DNA from 4 places in the Actinomadura sp. RB99 genome. Region 4 is predicted to be linked to each of the others. Evidence: riboswitches for the same ligand, from Rfam matches in the RefSeq annotation. Region 4 holds a riboswitch; each other region holds the start of a gene.
The links. Region 4 has a riboswitch for cobalamin ahead of cobN (cobaltochelatase subunit CobN). Riboswitches for the same ligand answer to the same signal wherever they lie in the genome.
Positions count from the first base shown of each region.

Region 1: linked by a shared signal. The riboswitch ahead of bluB (5,6-dimethylbenzimidazole synthase) and the one ahead of cobN (cobaltochelatase subunit CobN) in region 4 are both predicted to bind cobalamin.
Region 2: linked by a shared signal. The riboswitch ahead of amrb99_RS36745 (CbtB domain-containing protein) and the one ahead of cobN (cobaltochelatase subunit CobN) in region 4 are both predicted to bind cobalamin.
Region 3: linked by a shared signal. The riboswitch ahead of amrb99_RS32665 (ribonucleoside-diphosphate reductase subunit alpha) and the one ahead of cobN (cobaltochelatase subunit CobN) in region 4 are both predicted to bind cobalamin.

Region 1 is NZ_JABMCA010000023.1:55,016-62,476, reverse strand. Features, by position in the region: gene amrb99_RS21575 (LysR family transcriptional regulator) at 1-139, shown strand, start outside; gene amrb99_RS21570 (class I SAM-dependent methyltransferase) at 186-884, shown strand; gene amrb99_RS21565 (DUF4240 domain-containing protein) at 962-1,531, shown strand; gene amrb99_RS21560 (DUF4260 family protein) at 1,620-2,039, shown strand; cobalamin riboswitch at 2,083-2,275, shown strand; gene bluB (5,6-dimethylbenzimidazole synthase) at 2,311-2,925, shown strand; gene amrb99_RS21550 (GNAT family N-acetyltransferase) at 2,982-3,863, shown strand; gene amrb99_RS21545 (sigma-70 family RNA polymerase sigma factor) at 3,981-4,583, shown strand; gene amrb99_RS21540 (hypothetical protein) at 4,576-5,730, shown strand; gene amrb99_RS51305 (DUF397 domain-containing protein) at 5,811-5,987, opposite strand; gene amrb99_RS21530 (DinB family protein) at 5,963-6,613, shown strand; gene amrb99_RS21525 (DUF397 domain-containing protein) at 6,906-7,235, opposite strand; gene amrb99_RS21520 (helix-turn-helix transcriptional regulator) at 7,232-7,461, opposite strand, start outside.
Region 2 is NZ_JABMCA010000059.1:18,596-26,056, reverse strand. Features, by position in the region: gene serA (phosphoglycerate dehydrogenase) at 1-866, shown strand, start outside; gene amrb99_RS36755 ((2Fe-2S)-binding protein) at 1,363-2,094, shown strand; gene amrb99_RS36750 (CbtA family protein) at 2,111-2,839, opposite strand; gene amrb99_RS36745 (CbtB domain-containing protein) at 2,849-3,082, opposite strand; cobalamin riboswitch at 3,114-3,303, opposite strand; gene amrb99_RS36740 (3-isopropylmalate dehydrogenase) at 3,468-4,523, shown strand; gene amrb99_RS36735 (branched-chain amino acid aminotransferase) at 4,700-5,803, shown strand; gene amrb99_RS36730 (hypothetical protein) at 5,874-6,437, opposite strand; gene amrb99_RS36725 (cold shock domain-containing protein) at 6,513-6,752, opposite strand; gene cimA (citramalate synthase) at 7,127-7,461, shown strand, end outside.
Region 3 is NZ_JABMCA010000047.1:9,474-16,934, forward strand. Features, by position in the region: gene amrb99_RS32635 (sigma-70 family RNA polymerase sigma factor) at 1-580, opposite strand, end outside; gene amrb99_RS32640 (NAD(P)H-dependent oxidoreductase) at 533-1,354, shown strand; gene amrb99_RS53400 (antibiotic biosynthesis monooxygenase) at 1,366-2,133, opposite strand; gene amrb99_RS32650 (copper resistance CopC family protein) at 2,207-2,758, opposite strand; gene amrb99_RS32655 (YcnI family protein) at 2,755-3,468, opposite strand; gene amrb99_RS32660 (hypothetical protein) at 3,543-4,157, opposite strand; cobalamin riboswitch at 4,266-4,494, shown strand; gene amrb99_RS32665 (ribonucleoside-diphosphate reductase subunit alpha) at 4,589-6,913, shown strand; gene amrb99_RS32670 (ribonucleotide-diphosphate reductase subunit beta) at 6,913-7,461, shown strand, end outside.
Region 4 is NZ_JABMCA010000072.1:33,323-40,783, forward strand. Features, by position in the region: gene cobN (cobaltochelatase subunit CobN) at 1-3,107, opposite strand, end outside; cobalamin riboswitch at 3,222-3,341, opposite strand; gene amrb99_RS40190 (hypothetical protein) at 3,424-4,509, shown strand; gene amrb99_RS40195 (precorrin-3B synthase) at 4,571-5,719, shown strand; gene amrb99_RS40200 (precorrin-8X methylmutase) at 5,716-6,336, shown strand; gene cobJ (precorrin-3B C(17)-methyltransferase) at 6,336-7,461, shown strand, end outside.

The DNA of each region.
Region 1 (7,461 bases), on a different contig from region 4:
CGTCGACGAGGTCACCGGCGTCCACGTCGAGGCCCGGTGGCGTCCCGGTGCCGAGCCCCTGGTCCGTCCCCTGGTCGAGCTGGCCCGGAGGTCCGCCGGCCTGGCGCGCGGCGAGGCCGGTGCGGCTCGGGCGTCTTGACGGCGGGCGTCTTGACGGCGGCGGACCGCCGTCCGACGATTCGATCATGGCGACGGCAGAGGACGGCGCGGCGGCGGACGGGCGGCGCGCCGGGACGGGCCCCGGCGAGATCGCGGACGACGGGTCGGCGGTCGAGTTCTACGCCGCGCTCCCGCCGGACGTCGCGAGCGCCGCGCTCGTCCACACGACGATCCCGGCCGGCACGCCGGTCCTGGAGCTGGGCGCGGGCACCGGGCGGGTCACCCGCCCGCTGGTCGGGTTCGGCCATCCGGTGACGGCGGTGGACGGCTCCGCGGCGATGCTCGCCCGGATCGAGGGCGCGCGGACGGTGTGCTCGCCGATCCAGGATCTGGACCTGCCCGACCGGTTCGGCTGCGTCCTGCTGATGTCGTACCTGGTCAACTACGGCGACCGGGCGGCGCTCCTCGCGGCCTGCCGGCGCCACGTCCGGCCGGACGGCGTGGTCGTCGTCCAGCGCGACACGGGCAGGCACTGGCACGACGACGCGCCCCGGGAGTGGACGCACGACGGTGTCCGCTACCGGGTGGCGCACCTGGAACGGCCCGACCCCGGGACGGTCGTCGCGACGCTCGAATACCGGATCGGCGAGCGGCGCTGGACGCACACCTTCACCAACCGGCACCTCGGCGACGAGGAGCTTCCCGCGGTGCTGGACGCGGCGGGCCTGCGCCTCGGCCACTTCCTGGACGACGACGGCGCCTGGTTCACCGCCCGCCCCCGCTGACCCGCGGCCCGGCCTGTCGGACCCGTGCGGCACATTGGTCCGCGAAAACGGCGGAGCCGACGCATGCGGGAGGACCGATGGACGAGCGGACGTGGTGGGCCCTGATCGAGGACGCGCGGGCCGAGGCCGGTGCGCACGCCGACGACCGCGACTCCCCCGACGACCCGCTGATCGACCTGGTGGCCGACCGGCTCGCGGAACTGGACGGCCCCGGCATCGTCGCGTTCGACGCCATGCTGACGCGCGTCCTCGACTCGGCGTACCGGCGGCCGCTCTGGAACGCCGCCTACCTCATCGAGGGCGGCTGCGGCGACGACGGCTTCATGGACTTCCGCGCCGGGCTCGCGCTGCTGGGACGCGACGTGTTCGCGCGCGCCGTCGACGACCCCGACACGCTGGCCGACGTCCCCACGGTGGTGCGGATGGCCCGGGAGGACGAGGGGTGGATCGGCGCGGAGGGCCTGCACTACGCGGCGCGCAGCACCTACAAGCGCGTCATGGGAGAGACCGAGTCGTTCGACGCGGCGATGGAGTCGGCCGTGCGCTCGATGCGGCGGCCCGAGCGTCCCGCGGGCGAGAACTGGGACGTCGAGGACGACGCCGAGACCCGGCTGCGCCTGCCCCGGCTGGCCGCCCTGTTCCTCTGAGCGGCCGTTTCTCCATGAGCTTGACAGCTAATGGCATTAGCCTTAGCTTGTAGCTAATGCCATTAGCCAAGCAGGAGGGCACCAGGCCATGAGCACCGCCACCGTTCCGACCGTCCGCAAGGGTTCCGCCGCGCTCGTGGCCCGCCGCACCGCCTGGGGCGCGAACGCGCTGTTCTGGAGCGCGTTCGCCGTCCTCGAAGGCGTCAACCACGGCTGGCTCGCCGCGCTCCTCGCGGTCGCGTTCTTCATCGCGCCCGACCTCACCTTCCTGGCCGGGATCCGGGACGCGCACACCGTCGAGCGCGGGCAGCTCCCGGCACGCGCCGTCCCGTACTACAACGCCGCGCACCGCGCGCTGGTCCCGCTCGCGCTCATCGCGCTCTACACCGTCACTCCGTTCGCGTGGGCTCCGATCTTCGCCGGGCTCTGCGGCTGGATGGCCCACATCTCGTTCGACCGCGCCCTCGGCTACGGCCTGCGCACCAAGGACGGCTTCCAGCGCCACTGACCCCCTCCCCCGACCCGAAGGCGGGCACCGCTACGATCGCGGACGGCGTGAACTGACGCGAGGTGCCCCTCGGGGAGAATCGGGAAGCCGGTGCGAATCCGGCACGGGCCCGCCGCGGTGACCGGGGAGCCGCCGCCCACGCGCGCACGCGCGGCCACTGGCCGTCAGGCCGGGAAGGCGGGCGGTGAGGCGTCGATCCGGGAGTCCGAAGACCGGCCTCGCTCCACCGGCCGCCCGCCCTGGGCGGCCCGACCGCAGCGGGAGCCTGCCCATGAACCTGTACGACGTCATCCACCGCCGCCGCGACGTACGCGCCGAGTTCACCGGCGCGCCGATCCCGGACGGCGTCCTCGACCGCGTCCTCACCGCCGCGCACGCCGCCCCCAGCGTCGGCCTCACCCAGCCCTGGGACTTCGTGCTGGTCCGCGACCCGGACGTCCGCCGCGCGTTCCACGACCACGTCCGGTCCGAGCGCGACGCGTTCGCCGCCACCCTCACCGGCGACGCCGCCGCCCGCTTCGCCCGCATCAAGATCGACGGGGTGCTCGAATCCACCGTGTCGATCGTGGTGACCTACGACGCCGAGCGCGGCGGCCCCGCCGTCCTCGGCCGGCACGCGATCGCCGACGCCGGCCTGTACTCCGTCTGCCTGGCCGTCCAGAACCTCTGGCTGGCGGCGACGGCGGAGGGACTGGGCGTCGGCTGGGTGTCGTTCTACCGCGAGCCCTACCTGCGCGACCTCCTCGGCATCCCGGCGGGCGTCCGGCCGGTCGCCTGGCTGTGCGTCGGGCCGGTCACGCACCTGGAGGCCGTCCCGGACCTCGAACGGCACGGCTGGCGGCACCGCCGCCCCCTCCACGCGGCCGTCCACCACGACCGCTGGTGAGCACGGCACCCGAATAATCAGGTGCGCCGCCCCGCCCATGGCGTGATCATGCCTGCATGGACCCGGTACGCATCAGGCGCATGTCGCGGGACGACCTCGTCGCGACCGAGCGCGCGGCGGCGGTGACGTTCCTCGAAGGCGACCGCCTCAGCCGGCGGGTGGGCGAACCGGACCCGGAACCGCCGACGGAGGAGCAGTCCCGCCGCCTGATCGACCGCCTGGGCCACTTCCTGTCCGTCGACCCGGACGGCTGCTGGATCGCCGAAGAGGGCCGGGACGTCGTGGGCTTCGCCGTCTCCCAGAACCGCGAAGGGCTCTGGTACCTGGCGACCTACGGCGTCCTGCCCGGCCGGCAGGGGAAGGGCATCGGCAAGCGCCTGATGGACGCCGTCCTCGCGCACGCGGGCGACCGGCCGGGCCTGTTCTCCTCGACGGTGCATCCGGCGGCGACGCGCCGCTACCGTCTGGCGGGATTCACCCTGCACCCGCAGATGCGGATGGTCGGCACCGTCGACCGGGCCACGCTGCCCGCCGTCCGCGGACTGCGGGACGGGCACGCCGACGACCTCGAATGGATGGACGAACTGGACACCGCCGTCCGCGGCGCGGGCCACGGCCCCGACCACGTCCACATGCTGGAGACGCTGCGGCTGGTCGTCTCCGACGCGCCCGGCCGGCGCGGCTACGTCTACATCGACGAGGGCGCGGGACGTCCCACGCTGCTGGCCGCCGACCGTCCCGGGACCGCCGAGACCCTGCTGTGGGAGGCGCTCGCCGCCGCGCGCGGGGACACCCTCGTCAACTGCATCACCACCGACAACCACTGGGCGGTGGACGTCGGCCTCGCCGCCCGCCTCGACATCGGCCAGGAGGGCTACATCGCCGTCCGCGGCATGCCCGCCCCCGCCCCCTACCTGGCGAGCGGCCACTACCTGTGACCCGCCGTCCTGCCGCGAGAAGGGGTGGGACGCTTCCGGGCAATCAAGGACGTGACCCCCCTCCACGCCTCCAGAAGGGTCCCGCATGACCCTTCCTCCAGCGCCACGGGACGAGCCGTGACGGGCGCCCCCTCCGAAACGGGCGCCCCGGCGGAGCCGGAGCCGTCGGACGCCGACGTCATCGCCGCCGCGCGGCGCGACCCCGAACGGTTCGCGGACCTCTTCGACCGGCACTACCGGGACATCCACCGCTACGTGGACCGGCGGCTCGGCGCCGACGCCGCGGACGACATCGCGGCCGAGACGTTCCTCATCGCCTTCCGCCGCCGCGCCGTGTTCGACCCGGCGCACACCTCGGCGCGCCCCTGGCTGTACGGCATCGCGACCCGGCTGATCAGCCGCCACCGCCGCGACGAGCTGCGCCGCTACAAGGCGATGGCCCGGATGCGCACCGCCGACGTCGTCGAGAGCCACGAGAGCAGCGTGACCTCGGCGGTGGACGCCGCGAGCTTCGGCCTGAGCCCGGCCCTGGCGCGCCTGCGGCACGGCGACCGCGACGTCCTGCTCCTCGTGGCGCTGGCCGAACTCAGCTACCCGGAGGTCGCCGAAGCCCTCGGAATCGCCTACGGGACGGTCTGCTCGCGGCTGAGCCGCGCCCGCAAACAGGTCCGCGCCGCATTGCGCGCATCGGGACACGACGAGGAGGACGACCGTGGATGATCTGACCCTCATCAGCCGGATGCACACCGCCGAGCGCCCCCCGTCCCCCGAGACCACGCACGCGGCCCGCCGCCGCCTCCTGGCCGAGGCCGCCGCCCCGCGCCGCCGCCTCGCACGGCTCTTCCAGCCGAAGCGGAGGGCGGCGCTGGTCGCGGCGGCCACCGCATGCGCGCTCGCCGCCGCCTCATGGACGGCTTACCGAGGGGAGACGCGGCCCCCCTACCATCCCGAACCCCTGGCCGACCAGAACGGCCCCGCCTCCACATTCCTGCTCGCCGCTGCCGACGCCAGCACACGGCACGCCTCCGACGGGCGCCTGTGGTACGTCCACCGCGTGGTGGGCAAGTCGGTGGTGGTTCCGTCCACCCGTCTGCACGGTGCCCACTACACCGTGCAGACCACCAAGGACGCCTACATCCTCAGCGCCAAGTCGGCGAAGGACTTCGGCCCGCTCCCCGGCGGCGAAAGGGAAACGACGACCAGCCTGGGCTGGGACGGCGAGAAGGTCGCGGTCCGGCCCGCAACGCCCGCCGACGGTAAGGCGTGGAGAGCGGACGGGCGCCCCGACGCGGCGCAACTCGGCATCAGGGACCTGGACGACGAGGTCGGCAGCCCGTTCCTGCAGGAAGGCGCCGAACTCGACTTCGGCGTCGACGCTGCGCGCCGGCTCCCCGCCAACCCGTCCAAGCTGCGCGCATGGCTCCTGAACTACGCGACGAAGTTTGACCACCGGCGCCTGCGCGCCCCGGACCTCTACCTCTTCCTGAACGCCCCCTCCCTGCTCGCCGACCGCGCGGTCACCGACCGGGTCCGGATCGCCACGTACCGGATGCTCGCCGGACTCCGCGACGTCAAGACGATCAACGACACCGACGCCGCCGGACACCCGGGACGAGGCGTCGCGATGAGGCAGACCACCCGCGACTACGGCACGATCGAGTGGCAGTTGCTCATCGACCCCGAGACCGGACGGCTCACCGCCAGCCAGGGCATCGTGGTGACCCCCGGTCCGAAGAACGCGGGCCTGCGGCCCGGCACCCGCCAGTTCTTCGAGATCGTCAAGGCGGCCGAGTGGACCAACGCCCCCCGCGACAGCCTCCTGCCCAAGTGGATCCTCAATCTGAACCGGCCCCCATCGGCGAACTGACCTCCTCCGGCCGCCCATGTGGACGGTCGAGCAAGGGAAGGGGGGCGGATGCTTCGCGCATCCGCCCCTAGGTGCCCGCGTCAACGAGTGAGGTCGAGGGAACCGGCCTTGACGTCGGCGAGCAGGGACGCCCACCCGGACGGCGCGACCGCCAGCACCGCCCGGTCCGGATCCTTAGAGTCCCGCACCGCCACCCGCCGCTCCCCGCCGGTGCCGCCTCCAAGAGCCGCACTTGGAGATCTCGCGCAGTTCGCGATCAGCCCCGAGCCCGCGAGCCGCCAGACGGTCCGAGCCCGAGCACGACGATGCCATCGCCAACGCCGACGCGGCCTTATCGATCATTGATGCGGCGGGAGTCATTAAGCTGACACCGGTGACCACCGAACGCCCGGATGTGCCGCTGATCGCCGACGAACGTGCCCTGCTCCGCGCCAACCTCGACTACCACCGCGCCACCCTCGCATGGAAATGCGACGACCTGAGCGACGACGACCTGCGCATGCAGGCGTCGAAACCCTCAGCGCTCTCGCTGCTCGGGCTGGTCCGTCACATGGCCGAGGTCGAACGTACCTGGTTCCGCAAAACCGTGAACGGCGAGCGCCACCTGCCCAACGTCTGGTCCCACGCCGACGACTACCAGACCGCCTACGACCCGACCGGCTGCACCCGCGACGAAGCCTTCACCGCCTGGCGAACCGAAGTCGAGCACTCCCGCCGCATCGAGCACGCCGCCCCGTCGCTGGATCTGGTCGTCCACCAGCCCCGATGGAACGAGAACGTCTCGCTCCGCTTCGTCATGCTGCACATGATCCACGAGTACGCACGACACAACGGCCACGCCGACCTCATCCGCGAAGCCATCGACGGCACCGTAGGCGCTTGAGGCCCTTCTTTCCCCCCGCTGTCACACCATCTCGCCGTTCGCGTTAGGGCGGCTCTTCGTGACGGCCGTACGTGCTGGCGGTGGTACTACGGCGGGGTTGGATGTTCTTGTACGGGTGTGGACGTACGGGAGGCCGCAGGGGGCCGGTCAGGGACCCTGTACCGACAAGGCCTACTCCAGCCGGCCCTCCGCGCCCATCTCCGCCGGCGGGGCATCAAGGCGATCGCCTCCAGCAAGATCTGGCTTCGCGACCTCACCCAGGATCCCGCCGGACACGACCTAGGTGCCCGCGTCAGCGAGTGAGGTCGAGGGATCCGGCTTTGACGTCGGCGAGCAGGGACGCCCACCCGGAAAGCGCGACGGCCAGCACCGCCCCGTCCGGATCCTTAGAGTCCCGCACTGCCACCCGCCGCTCCCCCGCCGCCACCTCGACGCACTGTCCACTGCCGCTGCTGCGGCTGCTCTTCCGCCAGGCAGGAGCGGCCTCGACACACTCTGAGCCTTGACTCCCGCTGTAGCTGCTCTTACGCCACGCAGAGGCGACCTCGACGCACGACGAACCTTCGCTCCCACTGCGCCTGCTCTTGCGCCACGAAGAGAAGACGAACTCCTGACTGGTCATGACTCTGACACTATCCGCTCGATGAACTCTCGGGATGCAGACGGGGACAAGGCTCTTGCTCTTTGGTGATCGAAGACGACATCGTAACGACGTATCTCGACCGGATCTTCCAAATACCAGCCTGTCGTCAGATTCTCAACCAGCACTACCGAGAGCTCGCTCGTCACCAAGGTAGTGAAAGAACCGTTGAGCCCAGGGTGGCCACCTACCTCAAACGGGAGAACCT
Region 2 (7,461 bases), on a different contig from region 4:
TCGACCTCGCGCTGAAGGACGGCCGGGTCGCCGGCGCCGGCATCGACGTGTTCAGCAGCGAGCCCTGCACCGACAGCCCGCTGTTCGTGCACGACAACGTGGTCGTCACCCCGCACCTCGGCGCCAGCACGCACGAGGCGCAGGAGAAGGCGGGCACGCAGGTCGCCCGCTCGGTGAAGCTGGCGCTGTCCGGCGAGTTCGTGCCGGACGCGGTGAACGTCCAGGGCGGCGCGGTCGCCGAGGACGTCAAGCCCGGCCTGCCGCTGGCCGAGAAGCTCGGCCGGATCTTCACCGCCCTCGCCGGCGGCGTGCCCGTCCGGCTGGACGTGGTGGTGCGCGGCGAGATCGCCGAGCACGACGTCAAGGTGCTGGAGCTGGCCGCGCTCAAGGGCGTGTTCTCGGACGTCGTCGAGGAGTCGGTGACCTTCGTCAACGCGCCGCTGCTGGCCCGCGACCGGGGCGTCGAGGTCACCCTCACCACCAGCGAGGACAGCCCCGACTGGCGGAACGTGGTGCAGGTGCGCGGCACGATGGGCGACGGCGGCGTGGTGTCGGTGTCCGGCACGCTGACCGGCCCGAAGCACGCCGAGCGGATCATCGAGATCAACGGCTACAACATGGAGCTGGTGCCGACCGCGCACATGGCGTTCTTCTCCTACGTCGACCGCCCGGGCATCGTCGGCGCCGTCGGCAAGCTGCTCGGCGACGCCGAGGTCAACATCGCCGGCATGCAGGTCGGCCGGGACGCCAAGGGCGGCAAGGCGCTGATCGCGCTGACCGTCGACTCCGGCATCCCGTCGCAGCTCGTGGACGCGATCTCCGCCGAGGTGGGCGCCGACATGGGCCGCCGCGTCGACCTGGACTGACCCGGGAGAGCGAGAGGTGACCGCCGCGGGCGGGCGTCCGGCACGGGCCGGGTGCCCGCCCGTCGTGGTCGTGAGCACCGTCACGTCTCATATGTTGAGATTTTACGCCACGGGTCGGGACAGTCGCCTGGACGGCGGGTACCGTCGAAGGCAGTCATGCGGCGTTTCGTGGTAATCCTTCGCTGCCGCAGCGGGGCCTGACATCGGCGGGCCGGCGCCGCTGCGGAGGTTCGACCCGGCCATGAGCCCGATTCCGCGCCCGGACCCGTGCGAACCACGCGTCCCGGGCGGCCCGGCATCCAGAGTCTCGGCGATTCGGAGCGAATCATGAACGACACCACCCGTACCGGCACGCCCGCGGACGACGCCGCGGAGGAGGCCGCCCGCGCCCTGCAGACGGCCCTGGACCGCCGCGACAACGGCGGCCACCCCTCGCGGTAGCGCGGCCCCGGGCCTCCCGGCAGACGCGCCGGCGCGGCATGGCAGGGTGAACGCCATGCCGTCGCCGATGCCCGCCGGGGCCGGGGAGGTCGCGGAGGCGCTGCGCGCCGCCGGGCGCCTCGGGCCCTACTTCGAGATCACCACGGACCCGGCCGAGGAGGCCGACCCGACCTGGCGTCCGCTGCCCGAGCGCGACCCCGCGCGGCTCGCCGGCCTCACCGGCCTGTACGCCGAGCGGCTCGGCACCCGCGAGCGGCGCGTCGCCGCGTCCATCCTGTTCCAGGGCCTCGCGTCGCGCCTGTGGTCGCCGGTCGTCGCGGCGGCGGCCCGGGGCGTCGTCCCCGACCTGTCCGGCCTGCACTGGCGGTGGGCGCCCGGCGCCCCCATCGCGCTCTGGCTGGCCGAACCGCGCGGGCACCGGGCCGACGGCCCCGCCGAAGCGGCGGGCCTGGTCCACGACGCGGTCGTCACCGGCCAGCTGGAGCCGCTGCGCGCGACGATGCTCACCTTCACCCGCCTCGCGGACGGCCTGCTGTGGGGGAACGCGGCGTCGGCCCTCGCCGGCGGCCTGAACGTCGGCCCGCCCGACGGCGCCCGCGCCGCGCTCGTCCGCGAACTCCTGGCCCGGCCCCCGCTGGCGGGCGCCGGGGCGTTCGGCCGGCGCGGCTTCGTCCGGCGCAACTGCTGTCTGTACTACCGCGTCCCGCCCGGCGGCGAGATGTGCGGCGACTGCGGCCTGCGCCGCCCGCCGCGCCGCGACGGGCCGCCGCCACGGGTGCGCCCGTGACGGCGGCCGGCGGCGGTCAGGCCGGGACGGCGGCCCGGTGGCGGGCCACCGAACGCTCGGTCAGGTAACCGAACAGCAGCCCGATCGTGCTCCACAGGACGAGCTGGACGCCCAGGGACGCGAGCCGGAAGTCCCACAGGACCGTGGCCGGGAAGTGCTCCGGAACCGCCTCGGGCTCCGGCGTGAGCCGGTACACGACCGCCAGCAGGACGGCGTAGCCGGCCGCCGTCGCCGTGATCGCGTTCCAGGCGCCGAGCCGGGGGACGAGGCGGCGGCACACGATCACCGCCGCGGTCGTCGCCAGGATCCCCAGCGCCATCATGCAGAAGTACAGCGCCGTCCGGCCGCCGATCGTGGTCGGGTTGCCGACCGCCGGGGGCGTCGCCGGGTACTTCAGGAACGGCACCAGCTCGATCGCCACGAACCCGGCGAGGGCGACCAGGGCGGCGGTGGCGCGCGCGCCGAGCCGTCCCAGCCGTCCGGACGCGAAGGCGAACGCGATCGAGAAGAGCCCGCCGAGCGCCGTCCCGTACACCGCCATGGCGGTGATCAGGCCGGCGGTCTTCTGCACGGTGCGGCCGACGACCTCCGGCTCGTGCCCGGCGTGCTCGGCGTGCGCCCTCGCCTCCTCGAACGCGATGGCGTGCCCGACCTGCGGCTCCCCGTACAGCCACGCGACGACCAGGGCGAGGGCGGCAGCGGCCAGGCCCGCGAGCATCCCGCGGACCAGCAGTGCTCTCATCATCGGCGCGGCCTAGTGGCAGGGGAAGCCGAGCAGGTGCCGGCCGTCGTGGGTGAACTCGTGCACCCAGGTGCCGCCGAAGACCGACGTCGCGCCCTGCTCGGCGCCGACGAAGTAGATCAGGATCGCGGCCAGCACGACGGCGAGCACCGCCCATGGCACGATGTCGCGGATCGGCAGGCGCAGCGGCGCCGCGAACGGCTCGGCCTGCGGGGACGTGGCGGACGGTACGGCGGACTCGGCCATGTCGGGTCTCCTCACGGGGTGCACTCGCCCCGGTTGCGGGAGGACGACGGGTCAGTGTCCTGACTCCCAGATCGCCGTCTCCCTCCGACCTTCCCGCCGGTGCGGCCGGCCGTGGTCGTGCTGGGGGAGACTCCCTGGTCACAGTGGCGGGACCGTCCTGGATTCGCACCAGGTTCCTGCGCACCGTCGCCTCGATGTGAACTTGTCGAGGAGAGCGTCTCCTCTCCCCACCGGCGCGTCAAGCCCGCGAAGGGTGACAAAGGTGACGTTCGCGCCGCCGTCCGCGGCGATCGTCCGCGGCCGCCGGGACCGCCCCGCCGAGACACCGATACCGGGATATGAGACGCAAGCCCAAGCAGTGAGACGTTTGCAGTACAGTACGCCCATGGCTTCCCGCAGCATTCGTCTGGCCGTCATTCCCGGTGACGGGATCGGCCCCGAGGTGGTCGCCGAGGGACTGAAGGTCCTCGAGGCCGTCGCCCCGTCCAGCGGCCTCGCGTTCGAGCAGACCTCCTACGACCTGGGCGCCGCCCGCTGGCACCGGACCGGGGAGACGCTGCCCGACTCGGTGCTGGAGGAGCTGCGCGGCCAGGACGTCATCCTGCTCGGCGCCGTCGGCGACCCGAGCGTCCCGAGCGGGACACTGGAGCGCGGGCTGCTGCTGCGGACCCGGTTCGAGCTCGACCACTACGTCAACCTCCGCCCGGTGAAGCTGTTCCCGGGCGTGAAGACCCCCCTCGCCGACGTCACGCCCGACGACATCGACATGGTCGTCGTCCGCGAGGGCACCGAGGGCCCCTACACGGGCGTCGGCGGCGTCCTGCGCAAGGGCACCGAGCACGAGGTCGCCACGCAGGAGAGCGTGAACACCGCCTTCGGCGTCGAGCGGGTCGTCCGCTACGCGTTCGAGGTCGCGGCGTCGCGCCCGCGCAAGAAGCTGACGCTCGTCCACAAGGACAACGTCCTGACCTTCGCCGGTGATCTCTACCAGCGCGTCATGAAGCGGGTCGGTGCGGAGTACCCGCAGGTCGCGACCGACTACTGCCATGTCGACGCGGCCACCATGTTCTTCGTCGGCCAGCCGCAGCGGTTCGACGTCGTCGTCACCGACAACCTGTTCGGCGACATCATCACCGACATCGGCGCCGCGATCGCCGGCGGCATCGGGCTCGCCGCGTCCGGGAACGTCAACCCCGACCGGACGGCGCCGTCGATGTTCGAGCCGGTGCACGGCAGCGCGCCCGACATCGCGGGGCAGGGCAAGGCCGACCCGACCGCCACGATCCTGTCGGTCGCGATGCTGCTCGACCACATCGGCGCGGGCGAGGCCGCTCGCCGCGTCGAGCAGGCCGTCTCCGACGACCTGGCCGAGCGCGGCGCGCTCGGGACGCGGTCGACCGCCCAGATCGGCGACGCGATCGCCAAGCGAGTATCGGGCTGAGGGCGCGCCTCTCTGGCCACGAGCAGGGACACTCCGGGCGCGCCTCGCGGCGCGCCCGGTTTTCCGTATGCGCCGCGTGCGAGGAGTGGGGTCGAGGAACAAAGTACGACAATAGGGACTAAGGACGCCGCAGCGGCAATGGAGCCGCGCCGGCGATCGGGAGAGGACGAACGGCGATGAGCGACACCCTGGACTTCGAGATCACGCTGACCGAGCGGCCCGCGACGGCCGCCGAGCGCGAGCGCGTCCTGGCCGATCCGGGCTTCGGCCGGTACTTCACCGACCACATGATCACCATCCGGTACTCGGCGGACCGGGGGTGGTACGACGCGAAGCTCGAACCGTACGGGCCGATCCCGATGGACCCGGCCAGCCAGGTGTTCCACTACGCCCAGGAGCTGTTCGAGGGCCTCAAGGCCTACAAGCAGCCGGACGGCTCGATCGTCACCTTCCGGCCGTACATGAACGCGGCCCGGATGAACCGATCCGCCAAGCGGATGGCCATGCCGCAGATCCCCGAGCAGCTGTTCGTCGACGCCGTCGAGCTGCTGGTCGCCACCGACAAGGCGTGGGTGCCCGACACCGAGGGGCACAGCCTCTACCTGCGGCCGTTCATGTTCGCCACGACCCGCGCCCTCGGCGTGAACAGCCCGGCGCACGAGTTCCTCTTCATGATCATCGCCTCCCCGTCCGGGCTGTACTACCCGCGCGGGATCAAGCCCGTCTCGGTGTGGCTGTCGCAGGACTACACCCGCGCGGCGCCCGGCGGCACCGGCGAGGCCAAGTTCGGCGGCAACTACGCGGCGTCGTTCGCGGGCCAGGCCGAGGCCGTCGCGCAGGGCTGCGACCAGGTCGTCTGGCTCGACGCGGTGGAGCACCGCTGGGTCGAGGAGGTCGGCTCGATGAACCTGATGTTCGTCTACGGCTCCGGTTCCGACGCCCGGCTGCTCACCCCGGCGCTCACCGGCACGCTCCTCGCGGGCGTCACCCGCGACTCGATGCTCAAGCTCGCCCCGGACCTCGGCATCCCCGCCGAGGAGGGCAAGATCAGCATCGACGAGTGGCAGGCCGGCTGCGCGTCCGGCGAGATCACCGAGGTGTTCGGCTGCGGCACCGCCGCGATCATCAGTCCGGTCGGCCGGGTCAGGGGCCGCGACCGCGAGTGGACGATCGGCGACGGCGAGCCCGGCGAGATCTCCATGAAGCTGCGGCAGGAGCTGGTCGGCATCCAGTACGGCACCCGCCCCGACCCCTACGGCTGGGTCCACAAGATCGCCTGATCCGTGGTGGCGCCCGATGGCGCGCCCGTCCCCGGGTGCGCGCCATCGGGCGCGGTCATGGCCGGCCGCGTCAGCGGCCGTAGCGGACCGTGGTGGTGAGCGCCGAGCCCGCGGTCTTCGGGCTCACCCCCCGCGCGTCCGGGTTGATCGCGTAGTGGAAGGCGAACCCGACGAAGGCCCGTCCGGGCCTGCCGCCGACCTGCACCGGGAAGGTGCAGGTGCCCGAGAGGACGTAGACCTTGCGGACGCGGTGCGGCCGGACCGTGGAGTGCCAGACGTACCCGACCGGGACGACGTGCCGGTCGTGGTAGCGGCCGTTCAGCCCGGTCGCCGTGCAGACCGCGTTGCCCCGCGCGATCGCCTTCAGCCTGCCGTTGGTGATCTGGAACGACCACGCCATCGGGTACTGCCGCGAGTACCGCCCGGTGAGCTTCACCTGCGCGTGGAACGCGCCGATCCGGTCCCGGTGCGCGAAGCTCTGATGCCGTTTGGTGAACACGAAGTATTGGGCCGCCGCGTCCGGGGCACGGTGCCTCGGACGGTTCTCCGCGGACGCGGCCGAGGCGACGCCGAGCGCCATTGCCAGAGCCGTTCCGGAGATCACGGCCGTCCGGCCGAATGTGTGCATGCGCATGACAGGCATTCCCTTCGGAAATGGTCGCCGCCCGCCGGGTCCGGCGGGCGGCCGTGCCGGGTCCGCCGGGGCTCCTCAGCTCCGGCCCGCCCGCCGCACGTCCAGCGCGCGGTAGGCGTAGCCGTCCTGTTCGGCTTCCTCCCAGGTGAACAGCACGCTCTCACCGGGATCCAGGGAGGCGAAGCCGCCGGGTGCGGTGCGGACGGCGGAGAAGTGCGCCCAGACCTCGCCCGGGACGTCCGGCGAGACGAGCACGCCCCAGCCGTTCTCGTCGTCCCAGGACGCGACCGTTCCGCGAACCGGATCCCCGCTCATCGCAAATCCCTCCTCCGGCGGACAGCGCGATCCTCGGTCATTCACCCGGCCATGCGCAAGCGTGTTTACGCGATGAAAACCTTACTTAACCATGGCAGATCATTTCCCGCACTTCTATAAAGCGTTATCGGCTGAAATGACGGAGGAGTTCGCGATGTGCGCCGCTTGTCTCGTCGTCTCAGCATCCGAGACAGGTGTCCCATGCACGGCGGGCGGTGTGGCAGACTGGGCCGCATCATGCGCCTCAGCCTCGTCATTATCGGCTGGCGCGCCGGCAACTAACGGGACACCGCCGGCGCGCAGACCTCTCACGTCCGTGAGGGGTCTTTTTTGTGCCCTGGCGCTGATCACCCATTCCTGGGGGGACCCACACCATGCACGGCGACGACTTCCACGTCTACGACACCACGCTCCGCGACGGCTCGCAGCAGGAGGGGCTGAACCTCTCCGTCGGCGACAAGCTCGTCGTCGCACGCCACCTGGACGACCTGGGCGTCGGCTTCATCGAGGGCGGCTGGCCCGGAGCCAATCCCAAGGACACCGAGTTCTTCAGGCGGGCTCGAACAGAGCTCGACCTGAGGCACGCGCGGCTCACCGCGTTCGGCGCGACCCGCCGGGCCGGGGTGAAGGCGGCCGACGACCCCCAGGTCGCCGCCCTGCGCGAATCCGGCGCGTCCGTCGTGACCCTGGTCGCCAAGAGTCACGACAG
Region 3 (7,461 bases), on a different contig from region 4:
CGAGCAGCGCGTCCATGTCGCCGGAGCGGGACGCGGCGAGGAACGCCGACACGGCCTCCCGCTGCCGCGCGAGGTCGGCGGCGGGCACCGACGGCGACCCATGGACGCGCTGCCGGGCCCGGCTGGCCAGCTTCTTCGTGGTCTCCGGTGTCCGCTCGACGATCCCGGCGATCTCCGCGAACGGCACGGCGAACAGGTCGTGCAGCACGAACGCGACGCGCTCGGCGGGGCCGAGGCGGTCCAGGACGACGAGCATCGCCAGCCCCACCGAGTCGGCGAGGACCGCCTCCTCCTCGGGGTCGCCCCCGGCGCGCTCCGGCCCGTCCAGGCCGTGGAGGCCGCCGGGGTCCTCGCCGCGGCGCCGCCGCGACCGCAGCATGTCGAGGCAGATCCGCCCGGCGATCGTGGTCAGCCAGCCGGGCAGGTTCGCGACGTCCCCGGCGCCCGCCCGGGACGCCCGCAGCCACGTCTCCTGGACGGCGTCGTCGGCCTCGTCCAGCGAGCCGAGCATCCGGTACGCGACCGCCCGCAGGTGGCCGCGGCACTCGTCGAACCGCTCGGCCAGCACCTGCTCGTCCATTGGTCCCCTTTCGTCGGCGCGGGTCGTCATAGCTGTGGGAACAAGGACGACACGAGAGCGAAGGAGACGCGCTCCACCATGCTATCGGCCCACGACCAGGTCACCTCGCTGCTGCACCTGGACTCCAGCCACTCCGGCGACTCCATCACCCGGCGCCTGTCCGCGCGGTTCGCGGACGCGTGGCGGGAACGGCACGGGACGTCCGGCTACCGGTACCGCGATCTCGTCGCCGATCCGGTGCCGCCGATCTCGGCGGCCTACTGCGAGCTCGGACGCCGCGTCGAGAAGAACGGCTACGTCCCGCCCGCGAAGGTCGACGCGCTCGTCGAGGGCGCCGCCGAGGAACGCGAATGGTCGTTGACCCTGCCGCTGATCGAGCAGTTCCTGGACGCCGGAACGGTTGTGATCGGCGCTCCGATGTACAACTTCTCGATCCCCGCGTCGCTCAAGGCGTGGATCGACCGGATCACCTTTCCTGGCGCGTACACCGACCCGGACACGGGCCGGAGCCTGCTGCACGGCAAGCGGGTCGTCGTCGTGACGGCGCGCGGCGGCGCGTACGGTCCCGGTACGCCGCGCGAGGGCTTCGATTTCCAGGAGCCCTATCTGCGGGCCTATTTCGGCAATCTCGGTGTCGCCGAGGACGGCGTGTCCTTCGTCAATGCCGAAATGACCCTCGCCGACCTCGTCCCGCATCTGGCGCGATTCAGGGAAATGGCGGCACGGTCACTCGCCGAGGCCCGCGAGGCGGTGGTCGATCTGGCCGCGCGGTAGCGGCGCAGCCGCTACTTGGCGGGGGTGTAGGGCGGGGCTTCGCCCCAGCTCCAGTGGGGCATGGGCGCTTCGAGGGGCGGGGTCGCGCCCGGCTGGGAGTTCGCCAGCGCGATGCGGGTGCCCCACTCGATGTAGGACGCGAACGCGGCGCGGAACTCGGGGTCGGCGGGCAGTCCGGCCTCGTCCGCCGCGTCCATGAGCAGGCTCACCCAGCGGCGGCGCTGCGCCTCGGTGATCGCCTTGCCGAGGTGCTGCCGGACCATGTGGTGGTAGCCGCCGCGCTCGCGGCTGTAGCGCTCGGGGCCGCGGAACACCTCGCCCAGCCAGATCGCGACCCATTTCGGGTGGTCCGGGGCCATGTGCTCGAAGAGGGGGCGGAGCAGGTCGTCCTTGAGGACGGCGGTGTAGAAGACCTCGGTGAGGCGCTGGAGGGCGTCGGCGCCGCCGGCCCAGTCGTACATGGTGGGGACGGACGAGCCCTTGCCGTGGACGGGGGTCGCCTCGTAGTGCCGCATCTCCTCGATCTGCTGGACGTACGGCTTGATCTCGGCGAAGAAGGCGGGGAAGTGCTCGCCGGAGCGGAAGCCCTGGGAGTGGTCCTCGGCGGACGTCCAGCGGATCCGCAGGATGTAGCACTCGGGCTCGTCGACGCAGCGGGTCAGCTCGTAGTCGACGCACTGCGGGGCGGCGGCGAGCGGGACGGCGGCGCGGGCGTAGGCGGCTTCGAACTCCTCCGCCCTCGCCCGATCGATCCGGTAGCGGATGTACTCGACGATCACTGGGCCCCCAGGGATGATCTTCCGGTCGGGTAATCACTGTAACGCTGTAATCACCCGACCGGAAGACCGATGATCATTTCTCCGGGGATTCTCCCGAGGTTCGGCGGTACCAGGCGAGCCCGCCGCCCGCGACCACCACGACGGCGGCGGCCAGGCCGATCCACAGCCAGCCGGACGAGCCGCCGGAGCCGTTCCCGGCGGCCTTCGCGGCGGGCGCGGTCGCCCCGGGCGCGGCGCCGGCGGCGCCGGCGGCGCCGGTGGACCCGGTGACGGTGAACGTGTAGGTGCCGCTGATCGGGTGGCCGTCCGGCGACACGACGCGCCAGCCGACCGTGTACACACCGTTCGGCAGCGTGCCCTTCACCGCCTCGGTGACCTTGTTGTCCACCGCCTGGGCCTTGCCCGCCTCGTGCCGCCCGCCGCCGGCGTCCGTCAGCACGACCTGCGGCAGCTGCACCGGGTCGGCGTACGTCAGGACGATCTGGGACGGCGGCGCGACCGTCGCGTTCGCGGCGGGGTTCGCGCCGGTCAGCGACGTATGGGCGGAGGCGGGCGGGGCGGTCAGCGCCAGCGCGGCGAGGGCCGCGGCGGCGCCGGCGGCGGTGCGCCGGACGGCCCGGCTCACGCCCGGCTCCGCGCCCGGGACAGGCCGTAGCCGCCGACCGCGATGCCGATCACGCCGACGCCGATGCCGGCGCCGCCGAGCAAGCGGGCGGTGCCGTCGTCGGTGCTCGCCTCCGCCTTGGCGGCGGGCTTGGACCGGGCGGTGAGCCCGGCGGCTGCGGTGTCGGTGGCGCCCTTGGGCGTCAGCTTGAGCGTGGGCGCCGGGTGCTCGGGCTCGTTGGTGCCGTCGCCCGGGTCCTGCTCCCATTTGACGACCTGGCCGTCGGAGTAGGTCTGGTCGGCCTTGAACGTCAACGTGTCGGTGTCGGTCGGCAGCGGGCCGAGCGAGACGTCGAACTCCTGGAACTGGCCGGGCTCGATCCTGCCGCCGGACCAGGTGATCTGCGTGACGGCCTTGGTCAGCTCGCCGCCCTCGGTCTTGATCGGCTTCGGCAGCGTGGACTCGACGACCTTCGCCGTCCAGCCGGGGACGGGCCGCACCGACACCGACGCGAGCGGGTGGTCGGTGGGGAGGTTCACCACGAGCTTGGTGGTGGCGGCGTTGTCCTCCTCGTTCGGCACCCGGAACGAGACCTTGGCGTAGGAGCCCTGCTCGGCGGTCTTCGGGTTGACGGTGACGTGCGCGGACGCGGCGGTCGCGAACGCGACCACGCCGGCGCCGGCGAGGACGGCGAGCGTGCCGAGCCGGCGGGCATGCGTGCGGGAAGGCAAGACGGAACTCCGTTCGAGTCGTACGGGAAGGGCCGGGCGCCGGGATCCGGCGGCCGGTGACGTACGGCGCTCGCTCAGAGGTGGGCGAGCGCCCTCGAACGCGGAGGGGGTCCCCGCCGGACGACCTGGTGCCGGAGCGCGCGTCCCGTGGCGATCGCGCCGGCCGCCACCGGCACCACCGGGGTACGCAGCGGGCGCTCCGCCGGTTCGATCAGCAGCAGCGCGAGCAGCAGCCGGATCGGGCGGTCGGCGGCGGACGCGAGGCGCCGCGCGAGGGACCACGCGGCCCGCTCGCCGCGCCGCAGCCACCAGGCCGCGACCACGGCGGCGGCGACGTGCGCGACGGTCATGGACGTGCCGGAGCCGTGCATCGCGGGCGTCGCGGCGGCGTGTCCCGCGTGCGCGGCGGTGTCGCAGTCGCGCATGCCCTCGGTCGCGCTCGCGAACAGCGTGTGCAGCGCGAACTGGCCGCCGAGCAGCCCGCCCATGATCGTCGGGAGGGAGCGCTCGTGGCCGGCGAGGGCGGCGGCGACGGCGAGGGCCGCGCCGAACCCGGCGAGCACCGCCCAGCCCGGCACCGGCTCGTGCGACGCCAGGTCGTGGCCGACGGTCGCGAGCGCGACGCACACGGTCGCGAAGACGACCGCGCGCGCGGTGCGGAAGGCCGGCTGCCTGGGACGCGGGGACATGACGGGGACATCGTCCCACCACGGTCCGCGGGCGCGCATCCGACCCCCGCGATCCGATCCCGACGCACCCTACATGTTGGGGTTGCGCAATGAGGATCAACAAGATGTAGGGTTCAATCCCGTGCTGGTTCGCCCCCGCCGCTCGCGGCGGGGGCGTCGTAAGAGGGAACCCGGTGCAAGTCCGGGACTGCCCCGCAGCGGTGAGCGGGAACGACCGCCGTCACAGGCACTGAACCGGATCGTCCGGATCGGGAAGCGACGGCCAGTAGGTCGTGCCTCCGGCAGGAGGCGCGGGTGCCCGCGAGTCCGAAGACCTGCCATGCACGCCGTACGTCCGAGGCTTCGCGGGTGAGCCGGGGGACGGTGCGCGGCAGCCTGCCGCCGCGCCCGTTCGCATGCCCTCGCGAGGCCGTCTCACGAGGGGAGAGAACGTGACAGTCACCATGCCTGCGGAGGCGCCGGCCGCCGGGGGGATCGCGGCCGAGGTCGCCGCGGCCTGCGCCGGTGTCGAGGGGACCGCGCCGGAACGGGTGCTCGGCGCGGTCCGGGCCGGGGACGGCGCGAGCGCCGCCGCCCTGCGGGACCTGGCGATCGGGGAGGCCGCCGCGCTGGTCGCGGTGGAGCCGGGGTACTCCCGGGTCGCCGCGCGGCTGCTGGCCGCCCGGATCCGCGACGAGACCGCCGAGGCCGGCGTCCGGGGCTTCGCGGAGTCCGTCGCCGCCGCGCACGCCGAGGGCCTCCTCGCCGACGGCCCCGCCGCGTTCGTCGCCGAGAACGCCGCCGCGCTGGACCGCCTCATCGACGAGGGTCCGGGGGGCGCGGGGGGTCGCCCCCCCTCGGGAGGCGCGGTCGAGGAGGCGGACGACCGGTTCGGATACTTCGGGCTCCGCACCCTCTACGACCGGTACCTGCTGCGGCATCCGCGGACCCGGCTCGTCCTGGAGCGCCCGCAGCACTTCTTCCTGCGGGTGGCCGTGGGCCTGTCCGACACCGTCGACGAGGCCGCCGAGCTGTACCGGCTGCTCAGCACGCTGTCCTATCTGCCCAGCTCGCCGACCCTGTTCAACTCCGCGGCGCGGCGCCCGCAGCTGTCGTCGTGCTTCCTGCTGGACTCGCCGCGCGACGAGCTGGAGGCGATCTACGAGCGGTACGGGCAGGTCGCGCGGCTCAGCAAGTACGCGGGCGGGATCGGGATCTCGTGGACGCGGGTCCGGTCGCGCGGGTCGCTGATCCGGGGGACGAACGGGCACTCGAACGGGATCGTCCCGTGGCTGCGCACGCTGGACGCGTCCGTCGCCGCCGTCAACCAGGGCGGCCGCCGCAAGGGCGCCGCGTGCGTGTACCTGGAGCCGTGGCACGCCGACGTCGAGGAGTTCCTCGAACTGCGCGACAACACCGGCGAGGAGGCGCGCCGCACCCACGACCTGAACCTGGCGAACTGGATCCCGGACGAGTTCATGCGCCGCGTCGAGGCGGACGGGACGTGGTCGCTGTTCGACCCGAAGGAGGTCCCGGAGCTGACGGACCTGTGGGGCGACGCCTTCGACGCCGCGTACCGGGCGGCCGAAAAGGAGGGCCGGTACGTCCGGCAGGTCCCGGCGCGGAAGCTGTACGGGCGGATGATGCGGACGCTCGCGGAGACCGGCAACGGCTGGATGACCTTCAAGGACGCCGCGAACCGGGCCTGCAACCAGACCGCCGAGCCGGGCCGGACCGTCCACCTGTCGAACCTGTGCACCGAGATCCTGGAGGTCACGGGCGACAACGAGGCGGCGGTGTGCAACCTCGGGTCGGTGAACCTGGCCGCGCACGTGTCGCCGTCCGGGATCGACTGGGACCGGCTCCGCGCGACCGTCCGCACCGCCGTCCGGTTCCTGGACCGCACCATCGACCGCGGCTTCTACCCGACGCCCGAGGCGGAAACGGCGAACCGGAAGTGGCGTCCCGTCGGCCTCGGCGTCATGGGTCTCGCCGACGTGTTCTTCACGCTCCGGCTCCCGTTCGACTCCGCCGAGGCCCGCGAGCTGTCCACCCGGATCGCCGAGGAGATCGCGCTCGCCGCCTACGCCGCGTCCGCCGACCTCGCCGAGGCGCACGGCCGGCTCCCCGCCTACGCAGAGACCCGCACCGCGCGCGGCCAGCTGCACATCGACCACTTCCCGGACGCCGCGCCCACCCGTCCCGCCGAATGGGACGCGCTCCGCGCCCGGATCGCCGACGTCGGGCTCCGCAACTCGCTGCTGATCGCGATCGCGCCGACCGCCACGATCGCGTCCATCGCGGGCTGCTACGAGTGCATCGAGCCGCAGGTGTCCAACCTGTTCAAGCGCGAGACGCTGTCCGGCGAGTTCCTGCAGATCAACGGGTACCTCGTCGAGGACCTGAAGTCGCTCGGGCTGTGGAACGACGCCGTCCGCGAGGCGATCAAGCGGGCGAACGGCTCGATCCAGGGCCTCGTCGACCTGCCCGAGGAGATGCGGGACCTCTACCGGACGGCCTGGGAGCTGCCGCAGAAGGCCCTGATCGACCTCGCCGCCGCCCGCACCCCGTACATCGACCAGTCGCACTCCCTGAACCTGTTCATGGAGACGCCGACGATCGGGAAGCTGTCCTCGATGTACGCCTACGCGTGGCGCAGCGGCCTCAAGACCACCTACTACCTGCGTTCCCGGCCCGCCACGCGGATCGCGCAGACGACCGTCGCCGCGGCGGTCTGCTCCCTGGAGAACCCCGAGACCTGCGAGGCGTGCCAGTAATGCCGCTGCTCGACCCCGGCATGGACCTGACCCTGCGGCCCATGCGCTATCCCGACTTCTACGCGCGCTACCGCGCCGCGATCCGCAACACCTGGACGGTCGAGGAGGTGGACCTCGCCTCCGACCTCGCCGATCTCGCCCGCCTCACGCCGGCGGAGCTGCACCTGGTGAACCGGCTCGTCGCGTTCTTCGCCACCGGCGACTCGATCGTGGCGAACAACCTCGTCCTCAATCTCTACAAGCACGTCAACGCGCCGGAGGCGCGGCTGTACCTGTCGCGGCAGCTGTTCGAGGAGGCCGTGCACGTCCAGTTCTACCTGACCCTCCTCGACACCTACCTGCCCGACCAGGACGAGCGGGCCCGGGCGTTCGCGGCGATCGAGCACATCCCGTCCATCCGGGCGAAGGCGGAGTTCTGCTTCCGCTGGATCGACTCGCTCGGCGCGCTGGACGAGCTGCGCACCGCCGCGGACCGGCGCGCGTTCCTGCTCAACCTGATCTGCTTCGCCGCGTGCATCGAGGGCCTGTTCTTCTACGGCGCGTTCGCC
Region 4 (7,461 bases):
CCGCCGTGGTACTGGAAGTAGTCGTCGGAGTCGGCGATGTCGTGCTCGCGGGTGTCGGTGTTCTTGGCCGCGACGCTGATCCGCCGGTAGGCGTTCTCCATGTCGCCGCGCGCCGGGACGCCGTCGAGGCCGCGCCCGTAGGCGTAGCCGCCCCACACCGCGTACACCTCGGCGAGGTCGGAGTCGTCGCGCCAGTTGCGGCTGTCGATCAGCGGCAGGATGCCCGCCCCGTACGCGCCGGGCCGCGACCCGAACACCCGCAGGGTCGCCCGCCGCTCGTCGCCGCTCTCGGCGAGGTCCGCCCGCACGTGCGCGCGGACGAAGTTCATGTCGTCGGGCTCGTCCTGGTCCGCCGCGATCCGCACGGCGTCGTCGAGCATCGCGACGGCGTGCGGGAACGCGTCGCGGAAGAACCCGCTGATCCGGATCGTCACGTCGATGCGCGGACGGCCCAGCTCGTCGAGCGGCACCGCCTCGAGGCCGGTGACGCGGCGGGACGCCTCGTCCCACACCGGCCGGACGCCGAGCAGCGCGAGGACCTCGGCGATGTCGTCGCCGGACGTGCGCATCGCGCTGGTGCCCCACACCGACAGCCCGACCGACCGCGGCCACTCGCCGGTGTCCTCCCGGTACCGGTCCAGCAGCGAGTCCGCCATCGCGCGCCCGGTGTCGTAGGCGAGCCGGGACGGGACGGCCTTCGGGTCGACGGAGTAGAAGTTGCGGCCGGTCGGCAGCACGTTGATGAGGCCGCGCAGCGGGGACCCGCTCGGCCCGGCCGGCACGTACCCGCCGTCGAGGGCGTGCAGCACCATGCCGATCTCGTCGCGGGTCCGCTCCAGCCGCGGGACGATCTCCGTCGCGGCGAACCGCAGGATGTCCGCGACCCGCCCGTCCGCGACCCCTTCCGCGACCTGGGACGCGGCGGCCGGGTCCCAGCCGCGCTCCTCCATCGCGGCGACCAGTGCCCGCGCCCGCTCCTCCACGGCGTCGACCTCGGTCCGGGCGGCGCCGTCCTTCAAACCGAGCGCCTCGCGCAGGCCGGGCAGCGTCACCGACCCGCCCCACATCTGCCGCGCCCGCAGCATCGCCAGCACCAGGTCGACGCGCGTCTCCCCGGCCGGGGCGGCGCCGAGGACGTGCAGGCCGTCGCGGATCTGGACGTCCTTCACCTCGCACAGCCAGCCGTCCACGTGCAGCAGGAAGTCGTCGAACTCGGCGTCGTGCGGCCGGTCGTCCAGGCCGAGGTCGTGGTCGAGGCGGGCGGCCTGGATCAGCGTCCAGATCTGCGCCCGGATCGCGGGCAGCTTCGCCGGGTCGAGCGCCGCGATGTTCGCGTGCTCGTCGAGGAGCTGCTCCAGCCGCGCGATGTCGCCGTAGCTCTCCGCCCGCGCCATCGGCGGGATCAGGTGGTCGACGAGCGTGGCGTGCGCGCGCCGCTTGGCCTGCGTGCCCTCGCCCGGGTCGTTCACCAGGAACGGGTAGACCAGCGGCAGGTCGCCGACCGCCGCGTCCGGCCCGCAGGACGCCGACATTCCGGCGGACTTGCCGGGCAGCCACTCCAGGTTCCCGTGCTTGCCGACGTGGACGACGGCGTCCGCGCCGAACCCGTCCGCGATCCACCGGTACGCCGCCAGGTAGTGGTGGCTCGGCGGGAGGTCGGGGTCGTGGTAGATCGCGACGGGGTTCTCGCCGAACCCGCGCGGCGGCTGCACCATCACGACGACGTTCCCGGACCGCAGCGCGGCGAGCACGATCTCGCCGTCCGGGTCGCGCGAGTCGTCCACGAACAGCTCGCCCGGCGGCGCCCCCCAGTGCCGCTCGATGCCGTCGCGCAGGTCCCGCGGGAGCGTCGCGTACCAGGCCCGGTAGCGCGCCGCCGGGATGCGGACGGGGTTGCCGGTGAGCTGCGCCTCGGTCAGCCAGTCGGGGTCCTGGCCGCCCGCCGCGATGAGCGCGTGCATGAGCGCGTCGCCCTCGCCCGGCAGCGCGTCGCCGACGTCGTAGCCGCGCTCGCGCATCTCGGCGAGCAGCCTCACCACGCTGGCGGGGGTGTCGAGCCCGACCGCGTTCCCGATCCGCGCGTGCTTGGTCGGGTACGCCGACAGCATCAGCGCGACCCGCTTGTCCCGCGCCGGGACGTGCCGCAGCCGCCCGTGCCGGACGGCGATCCCCGCGACCCGCGCGGCCCGCTCCGGGTCGGCGACGTAGACGCTGAGGCCGTCCTCGTCGGTCTCCTTGAACGAGAACGGCACCGTGATGATCCGGCCGTCGAACTCCGGCACGGCGACCTGCGTCGCGGTGTCCAGCGGGGACAGCCCGTCGTCGTTGGCCTCCCACGCCGCGCGCTCGCTGGTCAGGCAGAGGCCCTGCAGGATCGGGACGTCCAGTTCGGCGAGCGCGCCGACGTCCCACGCCTCGTCGTCGCCGCCCGCGCCCGCGAACGCCGGCTTCGTGCCGCCCGCCGCCAGCACGGTGACGACCAGCGCGTCCGCCCGCCGGAGCGTGTCCAGCAGCTCCTTCTCGGCGGTGCGCAGCGACGCGCAGAACACCGGGAGCGCCCGCCCGCCCTTCGCCTCGATCGCCGCGCACAGCGCCTCGACGAACGCGGTGTTCCCGGCGAGGTGGTGGGCGCGGTAGTACAGGACGCCGACGACCGGTCCCTCGTCCGACGTGCGCTCCCGCTCCAGCACGCCCCACGTCGGGGTGGGGGCCGGGGGAGCGAAGCCGAACCCGGTGAGCAGCACCGTGTCGGACAGGAAGGCGAACAGCTCGGCGAGGTTGCCGGGACCGCCGTGCGCCAGGTAGGCGTGCGCCTCGGCGCTCACCCCGGCGGGGACGGTCGACAGCTCCATCAGCTCGGCGTCCGGCGCCTGCTCGCCGCTGAGCACCACCACCGGGCGCGGGCCCGCGAGCAGCGCGTCGAGGCCCTCCTCCCACGCGCGCCTCCCGCCCAGCAGCCGCACCACCACCAGGTCGGTGCAGTCCACCAGCGCGGGCAGGTCGTCGACGGACGTGCGGGCCGGGTTGGCGAGCCGGAAGTCGGCGCCGCTCGCGCGCGCACTGAGCAGGTCGGTGTCCGAGGTGGACAGCAGCAGGATCACGCGGATCGCGTCCTCACCCGGGGTCCTCGCCCCGAATCGCAGGTCAGACAGTGCCTCCGCTGGGGGGGCGGACCCCCAGACCCTCGGGCTTGCGCCGCAAAGGGGCGGAGTGGCGGCACGGAGTCTCCTGGCTCCCGGATCGGCGCTCGCCCCGGCCTTCCCGCTCGCACGGTGGCCTTCGGTGGGGTCCGCTCCCCGGTGACAGTGGCGGGACCGCGCCGGATTCGCACCGGCTTCCTCCCTTGTCGCCGCCCACACCCTAACCCGATTCCCGCCGCCCCGGCGCGCCCGGGGGCGCCGCCCGCCATGGGACGATCTTCCGATGCAGCGGGAGAGCGAGCCGGTCTCGTGGCGGATCCGGCGCTGGGCGGCACCCGCCGCGCTGGCGGTCCTGGTCGGCGCCGCCATCGCCGCGGTCGGCGCGACCGTCGGCGGGGAGACCCCGCGGGAGGCGGCGGGCTTCCCGTACCGGACGCCGCGCTTCCTGCTCGCCGCGGGACGCCAGGGGACGTGGCTCGACGTGCGCACGATGCCCCGGACGGGCGCGCCCGAGCGGCCGGTCGACGCGGTACGGCCGCCGGACTCCGCCGGCGCGGTGCAGGAGATCCTCGCCGGCCCGGACGGCAGGTTCGTGGTCGCCGCCTCGCGGAGCGACCCGTGCGAGACGCGCCTCTTCCGGTTCCGGCTGACCGGTGACGGCCACGTGACCGGGCTCGCGCCGATGCCCGGCGGCACCACCCCCGCGCTGGTCGCGGGCCTCGCGATGAACCGCCGAGGCGACCGGCTCGCCTACACGACCGCGCCCTGCGCGCCGGAGCCGCCGCACACGCCGGGGTCCGCGGACCCGCCGCGCGCACTGGCGCCCGCGAGCCCGGCGCGCGCCGCGCTGACCGTGCTCGACACCGCGACGGGGAACCGCCGCACCTGGAGCGCGGCCGGGCCCTCGGTCGTCGGCGAGATCGTCTGGGCCCGCGACGGCCGGACGCTCGGCTACACCATCGGCGACCTCGTTCCCGGGGCCGGGCAGGACGCCGCCGTCCAGAACGTCACCGTCCGCGCGACCGACACCCGCGCCGGCGGATCGGGCCTGCGCGAGGGGCGGGTCCTGTTCCGCGCGCCGGGCGGCGTCTCGTCCGTCACCATGGGCCCGGACGGACGTTCCGGCTACGGGATGATGCGGAGGCCGGACGCCACCGTCCTGTTCGCCTTCACCGAGGGGAGGCCGATGCGGGTCACCCGCACGATCCCGCAGACGCCGGGCACGGGTGTCGGCGTCGTCCTCGTCTCGAGCGGGGAACCGCGTTATGCCTGCTTGAACGGCCTGGACGCGTTCGGCAGGGCCATCGACGGGACGGTCCGGACGACCTTCTCGGGGCTCGGGCACTGCGACTCGGCGATGGCCTCCTGACCCGGCCCGCGGCCCGAGATCGCGTCGCCGGGGCCCTCGGAGCGGGCCTTAGGATCCTCGCGTGTCGACTTCGCGTTCCGGCCCGGACCGGTGTCCGGGGGCTCTGCGGGTGCACGCCGCCGCCGACGGGGGGCTGGCGCGCGTCCGGCTGCCCGGCGGCGCGCTGACGCGGCCGCGGCTCGACGCCCTCGCCGCCGCTTCGCGGGAGCTGGGCGACGGGTTCCTCGAACTGACGTCGCGAGCGAATGTGCAGATCAGAGGGCTCGCGGACGGGGCGGAGAGCGAGCTGAGCGAGCGGCTGCACGCGGCCGGGCTGCTGCCGTCCGCCGCGCACGAGCGCGTCCGCAACATCCTCGGCAGCGTGCTGACCGGGCGCGACGGCTCCGGGCTGCTGGACGCCCGGCCCGTCGTGGCGGCGCTGGACGCGGGCCTGTGCGCCGACCCGGACCTCGCCGGCCTGCCCGGCCGGTTCCTGTTCGCGGTCGACGACGGGCGCGGCGACGTCATCGCGCTGCGCGCCGACGTCGGCCTGTACGCGGTGGCGCCGGACGCGTTCGCCCTGGTCCTCGCCGGGACGGACAGCGGCCTGCGGGCGGCCCCGGAGGACGCCGCCGCCCTCGCGCTGGACGCCGCGCGCGCGTTCCTGCGCGTCCGGACGAGCGAGTGGCGGCTCGCCGAACTCGGCCGCGACCTCCCGCTGCCGGGGAGCAGGAGCGCACCCGTCCCGGTCCCGGCGGTCCCGTACCGGACGCCGCTCGGCGAGATCCCGCAGCGGGACGGGCGGACGGCGTTCTCCGGGCTGGTCCCGCTCGGCCGCCTCGACCCGGCCGGGCTGGGCGCCGCCGGGGAGATCATTGTCACTCCGTGGCGGGGCGTCGTCATTCCCGGCATCGCGGACATGTCACACTTCCCTGGCCTGGTCACCGGACCCGACTGGGCGGGGCTGACGTCCTGCGCGGGCCGTCCCGGCTGCGCGAAGTCGCGCACCGACGTGCGCGCGGACGCGGCGCGGGCCCGCCGGGCCGGCGGCGGCCTGCCGGTGCACTGGTCGGGCTGCGAGCGCCAGTGCGGGCGCCCCGCCGACCGGCACGTCGCGGTCGTGGCCGTCCCCGGCGGCTACGAGGTGCGGCTCGGCGACGAGGTCCGCGCCCGGTCCCACGACCTGACGGCGACGGCGGCGGCCGCCGCCACGACACGGAGGAGCGAGTGATCGACTACGTCCGCGACGGCGCGGAGATCTACCGGCGGTCGTTCGCGACCATCAGGGCGGAGGCGGACCTCGCGGGGCTGCCGGACGACGTCGCCCGGGTCGCCGTCCGCATGATCCACTCGTGCGGGATGACCGACCTGGTGCGCGACCTGGACCACGCGCCCGGCGTCGTCGCGGCCGCCCGCGAAGCGCTGCTGGCGGGCCGGCCGATCCTGTGCGACGCGCGGATGGTCGCGGCGGGCGTCACCCGCGGGCGGCTCCCCGCGGACAACGACGTGGTCTGCACGCTCGGCGACCCGCGCGTGCCCGCGCTCGCCGCGGAGCTCGGCACCACCCGCAGCGCCGCCGCGCTGGAGCTGTGGCGCGACCGCCTCGGCGGCTCCGTCGTCGCGATCGGCAACGCGCCGACCGCGCTGTTCCGGCTGCTGGAGATGGTCGCGGACGGCGCGCCCCGGCCCGCCGCCGTGCTCGGCATCCCGGTCGGGTTCATCGGCGCCGCCGAGTCCAAGGACGCGCTCGCCGCGTCCGGCCTGCCGTACCTGGTGGTGCGCGGGCGGCGCGGCGGCAGCGCGATGACCGCCGCCGCGATCAACGCCATCGCCAGCGAGGAAGAGTGATGACCGGACACCTGTACGGGGTGGGGCTCGGCCCCGGCGACCCCGAGCTGATCACCGTGAAGGCGGCCCGGCTCGTGGAGGGCGCGGACGTGGTCGTGCACCACGCGGCGCGGCACGGGCGCAGCATCGCCCGCCGCATCGCCGCCCCCCACCTGCGCGAAGGGCAGATCGAGGAAGCCCTGATCTACCCGGTCACCACCGAGCGGACCAACGACTACCGGGCCGTGCTGGAGGAGTTCTACGAGCGGTGCGCGGCGCGGCTCGCCGAGCATCTCGACGCCGGGCGCGACGTCGTGGTGCTGTGCGAAGGCGACCCGTTCTTCTACGGCTCGTACATGCACCTGCACAAGCGGCTCTCCGGCCGGTACCCGACGACGGTGGTGCCGGGCGTGACGTCGGTGAGCGCCGCGTCCGCCGAGCTGGGCCGCCCGCTGGTCGAGCGCGACGAGGTGCTGACCGTCCTGCCCGGCACGCTGCCGCCCGGCGACCTGGCGCGCCGCCTCGCCGCCACCGACTCGGCCGCCGTGCTGAAGCTCGGCCGGACGTTCGGCGGCGTCCGCGCGGCCCTGGACGAGGCGGGCCGCCTGGACGACGCCTGGTACGTCGAGCGCGCCACCACCGACGGGCAGCGGGCGCTGCCGCTGGCCGAGGTCGACCCGGAGACCGTCCCGTACTTCTCCGTCGCGATCCTGCCGAGCCGCGTGCACGAGCGGACGCGCCGCGAGCTGCCGGAACCCGCCGCGCCGGGGGAGGGGCGGGGCGAGGTCGCGATCGTCGGGCTCGGCCCGGCGGGCCGCGAATGGCTCACCCCCGAGGCGCAGGACGCCCTCGCCACCGCCGACGACCTCGTCGGATACGCCCCCTACCTGGCGCGGGTGCCCGCGAACCCCCGGCAGGAGCGGCACGCGTCCGACAACCGGGTCGAGTCGGAGCGGGCGGAGTTCGCGCTCGCGCTCGCCGAGCGGGGACGCCGCGTGGCGGTGGTGTCGTCGGGCGACCCGGGCGTGTTCGCGATGGCCGCGGCGGTGCTGGAGGTCGCCGCCGAGGACCGCTGGAAGGACGTCCCGGTGCGGGTCCTGCCGGGGCTGACCGCCGCGAACGCCGTCGCGTCCCGGATCGGCGCGC